2 regions of the Colwellia sp. BRX8-7 genome follow, and region 2 is predicted to be linked to the other one. Evidence: riboswitches for the same ligand, from Rfam matches in the RefSeq annotation. Region 2 holds a riboswitch; the other holds the start of a gene.
The links. Region 2 has a riboswitch for thiamine pyrophosphate ahead of thiC (phosphomethylpyrimidine synthase ThiC). Riboswitches for the same ligand answer to the same signal wherever they lie in the genome.
Positions count from the first base shown of each region.

Region 1 (5,563 bases), on a different contig from region 2:
TATCAACATCTGTGGAATAAAGCCAACACAAGTGCCTGTAACATAGGGGACAAACTTTACCTTAGCCATGCCTGCCAATATGTTGGTTAAAAAGTTTGAGCCCGCAGGTAACAAACGAATAACTAGAGCTTTGCTGAAGGTGTCCGTTGAGAAAAAAGCAGACAACACCATTACTTTGTCGGGGTAAGCGTCAAGCACTCTTTGTCTAAAAAAGGTTTTTGCGATAAATAACGTTAGCATGCAACCGAGTGTTGCCGCTAAAGTGGCCAGCAACGTCCCATAAACAATGCCAAAGATGTAACCACAAGAAAAAGCAGCGACTTGCCTGGGTAAACCGATACTGGTCAGTAATGCCAATAGGCTTAAAACCATTAACACCCCCAGATATCCTTGAGGAATAAACTGGTCAAGTAGTGGCTGTAGGTTGTTGTTTTTCAATACATCTAAAGAAAATAACACGCTAAAAAGAATGGCAATACTAATTAATGTGGTCATTAAAAAAAGTGTTTTAGTTTGTTTGCTCAGCATCTATATCCATATTAAACAATCATATCTGATAAAATTTTCGCTTTAGCTAAACTAAACTCTTCATCGGTTAAAAAACCTTGTTGCTTTAAATCAACAAGCTTGTCTAGCGAACTTATTAATTCGGAATCATGAACAACGATGTCGTGCAATACAGCTGCGGTTTGCTTACTAGGTAGGGGGTCTTTTATTACGGATGCATCAATGCTTTCAGGCTCGGCCTTTTTTTTCTTAAAAACTTTTTTTATCGCGCTCTTAACTATGGTTACTTTCAGCGGTCGTACCGTTGTTGCTTCTGGATTCAGCTGGCTGGCAATAAGCCAACTCCAATCAATTAATGACTCTAAAATATCAAAATATTTAGCTTTGGTTAGACGCTGGTTACCTTTTCTAAAATATAAGCATACAACATATGTTTTAGCGTTTTTATCGGTTAAATAAAGCAGGACTTGTCGAGTTTCATCATTAATAAGCTTATGGCGATGCGCTTGATTAAATGACAAGCGCAGTTTGTTCTCGCATTGCTCATTGTAACCATGGTCAATATCCTCATTAATAATACTGACGTTGCTATCGTTTACCCAAATTTCACTTTTAACAATATCGGCAATAGCCAATTGACTGTCTATTTCTGACTGATGGCGCTTGTAAAACGATACGGTGGTTTGGCTAGTATCGAGTTCAAAGCGTGCAAACATACCTCTTAATTTTGCTTTTTGATTGACCGTTTTTAGTCGTACTCGATAAAACACCACCGCAACCACCAATATAAACAGGGTAAGCAGTAGTTTGCCATAAGCGCTATTGTTGAGTGGCGCCGATTGTTCATCACTTTTATTCTCCACCTGAATACGCTTACTATTCTCACTTTTTAACGGGATAGCCTTTACTGATAATAATTGTTTATTGGTTAAATCTAACAGTAAGGGTTCGCCGTTGTGATCAAAGAGTAATGACACTTTATTTTTTGGAGAAAGCTCATCACGACTAAAAGACAAAATAGGTAATGCAGCAGCGCCACTTTGAGCTTCACTATTTACCGTCGTGGTATTCAATTGGGCAAGTTGCCAATTTTTTGCATCGTTAATAAGATATAAGACACTACCTACAGACGCTTCTAAGTTTCGCCCATAATAAGGGAAAATATTTCCATCAGTTCCTTGAGTAGATTTCAGCGGAAAAACAAGGTTATTTTGGTAAGAGTCTCGCCAGTCAGCACCTTTATCAGCAACAACAACTTGGTGACCGCCATCGTAGTCATGTTCTACGAGTAATGCGCCATAATGTTTTTTTGACCACGAAAAAGAACTAATGCTTTGAGCGCCTAAAATAAAAATCTCATTGTTAACGTCGTTTGTTTTCATAAAAGGGTTACTACTTGGCACCCTATAATTTCTTAAGCCAAATTTCTCAGGATTAATGCGTAACACAACGCCAGAATATAAAGCGCCTTCGCTAGCGTTGGCTGAGCTAGCGTTACTGTCAGACAAAGCAACAAGCATTAAGCCATAATCATCGTGCCATACTTTATTATATGGATTAAAGGCAATTTTCTGTATTTGATGTGTGGCAGTTGGCACCGCAATTCTCAGCACTTCTCTGCGTTTCTGCACATCAATTTTAATTGCCGCTGTGTTGTCGTATTGCCACTGTGTTATCACAGCGTCAAATGGCAATGCAACGGGATCGGCTAACAGCGTTAATCGCGCAACATTATTGTTTATTTTAGCGGGCTCAATATGTGCAGTAAAAAAGCTTTGGAAGCCAGTTTTATCTGCTAACGAAAAACTGGGGTGAAACGTTAGCGCGGTTAATTTAACTTGTTTATCGGTAGTATGATTATTTAAAGGTAAGCTTGCTAAAAAAGTGAGCTTGGCATTATTAAGTAAAGACAATTCGCCAGCAGCGTCTGCAATTAAGTATTGCTGCTTATTCTCACTGTTAACAGGTAATGCAATTACGGTTGTTTTATTGGTTGAACTTAGGCTAGGCAGCTGCGCTAAAACTTCGAGTTGAACTTCTTCAGCAATCGCTGTTAAGGGCGTTAATAGGCAGCAAAAAGCCAGCAACATTGGAAGTGATCGCGTAGTTATTTTTTTTATATAATGAAAAACGTCCATATTTTGCCAACAATCCTAATTTTATAAAATTATAGGTAATCCATTTTAATGTTTCAATAAAATGACTTGGTGTGAATCAATAAATTGTGATTTTTTACTATCATTGAGATAGCTTAATCTTCCGTCGACAACTAATTGGTCGCCTAGCTCGGCCTTATCTTTAATATAATGTGCTTGTTTGCCCCAGATATGTACCGAACGTTCGATAGAAATATTTTGGGTTTGCTGTGTTATAGGCGAATACACTAAATTATTAACGGTTAAGTTAAGCGCGACTAATTCTTTATTATTCTCGGTTAGTACTAAATCAATATCGCTGCTTATTTCACCACTCATATGCACTTGGTTTATTGATTGGGCGTAACCCTTTGCAAATGTTTGTGCATAAGTGGCGTGTAATATTTCACGGTTAGCTTTTTTACTATTAAGTAAATAGCCTTGCACTAAAATAACATCACCCTTTTGCGAGTGAATAAGTGAACGATCAACAATATCACCAATAACTTTAACCGTATGATAACTCGTCCATTCTTTAAACTGTTGGCTCGTTTTGTCAAACCATCGGCTATGGGTCGCTAATACTAACTCAGCTACAGCAAGGACCGGGTTTGCTTGATAACGAATATCAGGCTTAGCAACTAAATTTCCTAATAAGGTTACTGAACATAAATGATTTTGGCTTAGATGATTTGTCATGGCAATTTAATAAAAAAAACTATAGTGCTAATTTACTGAAAATCATCAAATTAAGCAAATACATGACATTAAATAACCATAATTTTTCTGTACTTTGATGATAAAATTGTTAGTATGCCGAACAAACCAAGGGGTGCAATAAAAAGCTGTTGTTAATAGGCTTTTGTATTGCTGAGAATTTTTACCCTTAATACCTGAAACGGATAATGCCGGCGTAGGAATGGTTAATATGTTAAATATTTATCGTAAACACTTTGTGTAAGTGCTTACTTACGGTGTATTTGCCTTATTGCTCTTTTTTGCTTGCATGCCACAAAAAGAGCCCAGTATGAATTTTATAAAATCTCCTATTTCAATTGCGGTAACAACGACTTTATTGACTTTTGCTAGCGTCACACAAGCAAATGAATCAACTGATATTGAGCGTATAACCGTCACTTCCAGTTTTAATAAGCAATCTTTAGCGCAAGCTCCTACTAGTATTGCAATCATCGACCAACAAAAAATAGCTGAGCAGGGCATTCAACATTTTGAAGAAGTTATTAATGGTGTCGCCAACTTAAATTTCTCTGGTGGAACATCTCGTCCGAAATATTTACAAATTAGAGGCGTCGGTGAACGCTCTGAATACCGCGGTGCGCCAAACTCATCAGTGGGTTTCATTGTTGACGATATCGATTTGTCAGGCTTGGGCATGGCAGCTTCTATGTACGATGTTCAACAAGTTGAAGTCTTAAGAGGTCCACAAGGTACACGTTTTGGTGCCAATGCGCTTGCGGGTTTAATTTACATAAAATCAAAAGACGCAACAGAATTACCCGAGCATGGTTTTAAAGTAACGTTAGGCAATGACGACTTAATTAATGTTGCCGGTTATAGCTCTGGTGCTGTCACCGAAGACTTAAATTACCGCATATCATTAGAGCAACATCAACAAAACGGTTATCGCGACAATCTTTATCTAAATAGAGATGATACTAATGGCATTGACGAGTTTTCTGGAAAGTTCAAATTGCAATATACGGCAACAGAAGATTTAAGTGTTGATTTTACTTATATATTTGCAGATAACGATAATAGTTTCGATCCTTGGACATTAGATAACAACGGCTTTAATACGATCACGGACAACCCTGGTGTTGATAATCAAAAATCGCATGGCGGCGCACTAAAATTTAGTTTTGAAGGTTTGTCATTCGCAAAATTCGAAGCGATAAGCAGCTATACCACGACAGAGCATCAGCACGCTTATGATGGTGATTGGGCAAACGCAGATTATTGGGCAAGTAAAAGTTGTGATGGTGCGCCATGTGAATACAGTTACCTGTGGGACAAACGCGCCGATAGAGATGTTTGGTCACAAGAGTTTCGATTATCATCAAATGACGCCTCAAGAATTTTTGACAATACAACTGCTTGGCTAGTGGGTACTTACATTAGCAAAATGAATGAAGATAACGACCTTGACTCTTTTTATAATGGTTGGGAAGACGAAATACTCGACTCTACATACTCAGCTAATAATTATGCAATTTTCACCCAGTTAGACAGTGCTCTTAGCTATGGCCATGAGTTATCAGTAGGTTTGCGCGTTGAAAAACGTTCAACCGATTATAGCGATAGTGCTGGCGATGAGTTTGACCCGTCTGAAACCATGTGGGGCGGACACATCGCCTTGAGTAAGATCATTAACAATGAGCATTCTGCCTATGTTCGTGTCGCGCGTGGCTACAAAGCGGGTGGTTTTAATATGGATTTACCCGAGCAATTAATCCAATTTAAAGAATTTGATACCGAAGTCTTAGTCAATTATGAATTAGGTCTGCAATCGAATATGCTAAATAATACCTTAGTCAGTCGACTAGCCTTATTCTATATGGACAGACAAGATCAACAAGTTAATGCTTCTCAACAGAACCCTGATAAGCCACAGCAATTTACCATTTACACGGCAAATGCCACCAGTTCAAGCAGTTACGGTTTGGAACTTGAGTTAACATATCAAGTTAATAATAATTTAACGATCGACTCGACAGTGGGCTACCTAAACGCAACATATGATGTTTATGGTTATTCTGACAAGTACGGTACAAACATTGACATTTCAGGACGCGATTTAGCACACGCACCAAGCTATACCTTTAGCCTTGGCTCTACGTATCGCAGCGACAATGGCGTTGTCTTCAATGTGAACTGGTCAGGAAAAGATGAATTTTTCTTCT
Region 1 covers NZ_JACGVP010000003.1:132,465-138,027, forward strand. The annotation lists gene H4J57_RS04150 (TVP38/TMEM64 family protein) at 1-528, opposite strand, end outside; gene H4J57_RS04155 (SHOCT domain-containing protein) at 540-2,645, opposite strand; gene H4J57_RS04160 (single-stranded DNA-binding protein) at 2,691-3,341, opposite strand; TPP riboswitch at 3,461-3,579, shown strand; gene H4J57_RS04165 (TonB-dependent receptor) at 3,670-5,563, shown strand, end outside.
Region 1: another riboswitch for thiamine pyrophosphate. It lies ahead of H4J57_RS04165 (TonB-dependent receptor); the one in region 2 lies ahead of thiC (phosphomethylpyrimidine synthase ThiC).

Region 2 (5,563 bases):
CCTAACGTATAAAAAGGTGCTTCACCACAATGTTTAAGTTGCTCGTCCATATTTGCTTTGATCATATGCAGTGGCACATGCCCGGGGCCTTCAATAATCGTTTGTACATCATGCTGCCAAGCAATTTTAGTTAATTCGCCTAAGGTATGTAATTCGGCAAATTGTGCTTCATCGTTGGCATCAGCAACCGAGCCCGGGCGTAAACCGTCGCCGAGTGAAAACGAGACATCGTATTGCTTTAATATTTCACAAATATCTTCAAAGTGGGTGTATAAAAAATTTTCTTTATGATGCGCTAAGCACCACTTCGCCATAATTGAACCACCACGTGAGACAATACCGGTGACACGCTTAGCGGTCATTGGAACATAGCGTAATAATACACCGGCATGAATGGTAAAATAATCAACACCTTGCTCGGCTTGTTCGATAAGTGTATCGCGGAAAATTTCCCAGGTTAAATCTTCCGCCACGCCATTTACTTTTTCTAGCGCTTGATAGATAGGCACCGTACCAATGGGCACTGGCGAGTTGCGCATGATCCATTCGCGGGTTTCATGAATATTACGACCCGTTGATAAATCCATTACCGTGTCTGCGCCCCACTTGGTCGACCAAACCAGTTTTTCTACTTCTTCTTCAATGGAAGAGGTCACCGCCGAATTACCAATATTGGCATTTACTTTAATTAAAAAGTTACGACCAATAATCATCGGCTCACATTCTGGGTGGTTAATGTTTACCGGAATAATTGCTCGGCCACGCGCGACTTCATCACGGACAAACTCTGCGGTAATTTGCGCTGGAATACTGGCGCCAAATGACTGACCTTTATGTTGTAGTAGTAAGGTTTTATCTTTGACCTCTTCACGTTTTAAATTTTCACGAATGGCAATATATTCCATTTCAGGGGTAATGATCCCTTGGCGAGCATAGTGCATTTGGGTAACGTTTTGACCTTTTTTAGCGACACGCATTTTAGGTAAGTGTTCAAAGCGTATTGCGTCAACACCATCGTCAGCTAAACGTTGTTGAGCATAAGTAGAGCTATTTGATGTTAAGAGCTCAACATCACCACGACTATCAATCCAACTTTCACGCAGGCGAGGAATACCTTTGTGTACGTCTATTTCGACACTTTCATCGGTATAAAAACCTGAGGTATCGTAGACGCAAAGAGGTTCATTTTTTTCGTAGGTTGGCTTATCTTTATTACCCGCTAATAAAGTATCAGACAAGGTGATTTCGCGCATACCTACCTTGATATCGTGAATTTTACCTTGCACATAAACTTTTTTAGAATTTGGGAATGATTGATCAGAAACGTTTTTTAAGAATGTTTCAGCTTGTTCGCGACGTTCTCTGCGAGTGAGTTTGTTAGCTGGTTTGGTCATTTTTTTGCCTTTTAATAATATGCATTTCGTTATAAATGCACGAATAAAAAAGACGAAGTGTAGAGTGAGGAAAAAATAAAAAAGTGACGAATTAATCCCTTAACTCTTTTATTTTACCTTGTTCCCTTACGCAGATATTAATCTGATCAGGTTCTACGGATCCCGCTTTCGCGATCTCAGCTTTGAATATTTCTTTAGAAATAATCTCAGCACTCCGACAAGTAATTGTGGTGATTCTATCGTATTAGTTTCAAAATACGCAATCATAATGTTGTATTTGGTTATAATTAATTTTTAGATAACGATGTGAGTCGTTGACAGATCTTACCCTTTTTAGGGTTCACAATTTATATTACACAATGCTAGTATATTGTATACGAGAGAGTGTTAGGACAATAACAATGATAAAAGAACGGATAACGACTTCACTTGCTGGCTTAGTTTGCGCTATGGTTTTTGCTGGGCATGTTAGCGCGAGTAATTGGCAACAAGAAAGTGGCAAAGTAACGCACCAAGAAAAATTACGGGGTACTATTACACCAGAAAGAAAGTGGTGGGATTTAATTCATTATCATCTTAATGTAAAAGTTGACCCTGAAACTAAGCTTTTTTCAGGTGAAAACACCATGACTTATAAGGTGTTAGCTAAAGGTGAACGTTTACAAATAGAACTACAGGCGCCAATGAAGCTTGAGAAAGTACACCAAAATGGTAAAGCGCTTGAAGTAGAGCAAGATGGCTATTCTTATTTTATTACCCCAGCCAGTAAGCAAGAAATAGGCTCGGAGCAGAAGATAACTATGTACTTCTCTGGACAGCCCGTTACCGCAAAAAACGCCCCATGGGATGGCGGTATTACTTGGAAGAAAGACAGTAATGGCCTCGACTTTATTGCCACTTCAAATCAAGGCATTGGCTCTAGTATTTGGTGGCCAAATAAAGATCATCCTGCCGACGAGCCCAACAATGGCGTGTTAATCAGCGTTGAAGTGCCAGAACATTTAATGGATGTGTCTAATGGTCGATTAATTAAAGTTGAACACAATAAAATTGATAAAACAAAAATTTATCATTGGCAAGTTGTGAATCCTATTAATAATTATGGGGTCAATATTAACATTGGTGACTATGTTCATTTTGGTGAAAAGTATCAAGGTGAAAAAGGTCAGCTTGATATGGACTACTATGTTTTACGGGAAAACTTAGCGAAAGCAAGAAAACAGTTTAAAGAAGCGAAACGAACCATTGAAGCGTTCGAGCATTGGTTTGGTCCTTATCCGTTTTATGAAGACAGTTATAAACTGGTGGAAGCACCATATTTGGGGATGGAGCATCAAAGTTCGGTGACTTATGGTAATGGTTATCAAAATGGTTATTTAGGGCGTGATAGAAGTAGTACTGGCCCAGGATTATTATTTGATTTTATTATTGTTCATGAATCAGGTCACGAGTGGTTTGCCAATAACATCACCAATAAAGATGTTGCCGATATGTGGATCCATGAGAGCTTTACTAACTACTCAGAAAGTCTATTTTTAGAGTATCATTTCACTAAAGAGCAAGCCTTTGAATACGTTCGTGGTCAACGGATGAATATTGGTAATCAATCCCCTATTATTGGCGAATATAATGCTAATCGCGGTGGGTCTGGTGATATGTACGATAAAGGTGGCAATATGCTGCATACCATTCGCCAAGTGATTAATAATGATAGAAAATGGCGAGAAATACTCCGAGGACTAGGTAAGGTTTTTTATCATCAAACAGTGACTACCCAAGATATTGAAAACTACATTAGCACACAATCAGGTATCGACTTAAGTAAGGTCTTTGATCAATATTTACGTGATATACGTATTCCCACTTTCGAATATTTTATTAAAGATAAAGTGATGAAAATTCGTTGGGGTAACGTGGTTAAGGGGTTTGATATGCCGTTACGCGTCACTATTGCAGGTAAAACACAGTGGCTGGCACCAACAGCAACTTGGACTACTGTTGAACTTGAGCAGGAAAATCCAAATATAGCCGTTGATGCTAACTTTTATATTTCGACACTCAGTGTTTTAGGTCATTAGTTTTAAAAGTTAACGGTATAAAATTAAAAAGGAGAGCTTATTGCTCTCCTTATACGTCAACGGTCAGTTAAATATTGCGATTAAAAAGCGTATTTAAAACCAACAGAAAGTAATTTAGTACCGTCATACGTTTCATAAGAAGCTTCAACGCTCACTTTTTTATTGAGGCTATAACCAACACCAGCGCCGAAACCAAACTCCCATGAATCATCAGACGCTGATTCGCCACGGTAGCTTGCTTTGAGGTCTAAGTTTGCATAAGACGGCATTACATAAACATATGCGCGATTGTTGAAGTCGTATTGACCACGCAAAGACAAAGCGAGTAAGCTTTCTACTTCAATTTTAGCACCGTAAAGTGAGTCGTCACCAACACCAGAACCGAGACGAAGTTCAGGCATCAAGTAAAAATTTTTCGCTGAATTTTCAATTTTATATGCCACTGAGCCATAGATAAAGTTCAAAGAAATATCGTCGCCATCAGAGCTATCAGATAACTGACCGAATCCACCGCCCACTTGCCAATCAGCAGCTACGGCTGTTAGGGAAAGACTGAAAAGAGTGAGTGCAATAGCGGTTTTCTTAAACATAATAAATCCTTTATTTTATTTGGGTTAACTTTAGGTTAAATTAAGGTGAAGATTTCGCGCAGAGCTTAACACCAAGATATTTTTTGTTCAATAATCTTTAATAAATTATAGTCCGGCGCTTGGCAATTAATAACATCAGTGGCAATATTTAACGATGAATAAACATTTTTTTATCTCTTCAAAACTTTATTTACTTGGACTTATAGCACTATTATTGTGGTTTTTTTGCTTACCGGTTGCAAAAAGTTATGCAATGAAAAGTGAGAGCACAGCAAAGCTATGTCAGCGCTCGCCATCATCATGCCTAGAAAAAGTTAATATTGAATTAACCCAAGTACAGCCGAAAAGCCGCATCTGGTTTAGCTTAATGCAATTCAAATTATCCTCGCTATTTATTTTGCAACACAGTGATGAGCTTTACCAAGAAACAAAACGTTGGATAAACGACGAAGACCTACCGATCCCTTTTCAAGTCACTCTTTATATGTATTATGCTAAGTGTTTACTTAGTCATGGCGACTTAGTAGAAGGGAAGCGTTATATTTATAAAGCAAAAGCACAATTAGCAATAATGAATGAAGTTTATCCATCTCCAATTAAACTTATTGAAATTGCTAACTTACAAATGTTTATTGGTGAGTTACCTGAAGCCTATGAGTCACTTAATGCTTTAAAAGAAAAATATAAAAACAGTCATAACCCACAGTTTATGATGGATCTTTTTGGTCATTTAGGGCATGTCGCTAGGCAACTTGAATTGTATGATGAAGCGCTTGCCCACTGGTATGCAACCGTTCCTTGGAGTTATAAATATGGCAATGAACAACAAATAGCGACAGTACATTTTAATTTAGCGCAAGCACAACAACACGCTGAACAATTCTCATTGGCTGAAAAAAGTTATTTAGCCGCAATTAAGCATGCTGACATTGCTTTAGATGTTGTGAAAGCCTCTCATGCAAAATTGTACTTAGCCGAAATAAAGTTGCTGGGCGGTGATAAAGAACAAGCCGAGGAGCTATTACTGGCCATTAACGAAGAACTCTTAGCGCCAAACCTGCTATTAAAGCTTAATGACCTTAAGGGTGAATTATAAAACCTTTAAGAGGGAGTCGATAACAAAGCATACTGCAAAAAGGTTTGATAAATCCTTATGGTGAATATCTCGCCATCATAGTAAAGCCCAATTTATTAATCGGGTTAACATAATTTTATCCATTTCAATAGGCTGTTATTCCTGATATTTATCCACTATCATTGTCTTTAAAGAATGTAATCAGGTCAATTCATATGTCAGCAGTTACGCAAAAACTAAACACCATCAAATCTAAAGCTGCAATTGCTTGGGGGCCAAATAAACCCTTAACAATTGAAGAAATTGATGTAGAACTTCCCAAAAAAGGCGAGGTTCTCGTTAAAATCATCGCTTCAGGCGTTTGTCATACCGATGCTTTCACGCTTTCAGGCGAAGACCCTGAAGGAATATTTCCAGTCATTTTAG
Region 2 covers NZ_JACGVP010000004.1:74,081-79,643, forward strand. The annotation lists gene thiC (phosphomethylpyrimidine synthase ThiC) at 1-1,394, opposite strand, end outside; TPP riboswitch at 1,500-1,621, opposite strand; gene H4J57_RS05195 (M1 family metallopeptidase) at 1,796-3,472, shown strand; gene H4J57_RS05200 (outer membrane beta-barrel protein) at 3,553-4,062, opposite strand; gene H4J57_RS05205 (tetratricopeptide repeat protein) at 4,217-5,158, shown strand; gene H4J57_RS05210 (S-(hydroxymethyl)glutathione dehydrogenase/class III alcohol dehydrogenase) at 5,353-5,563, shown strand, end outside.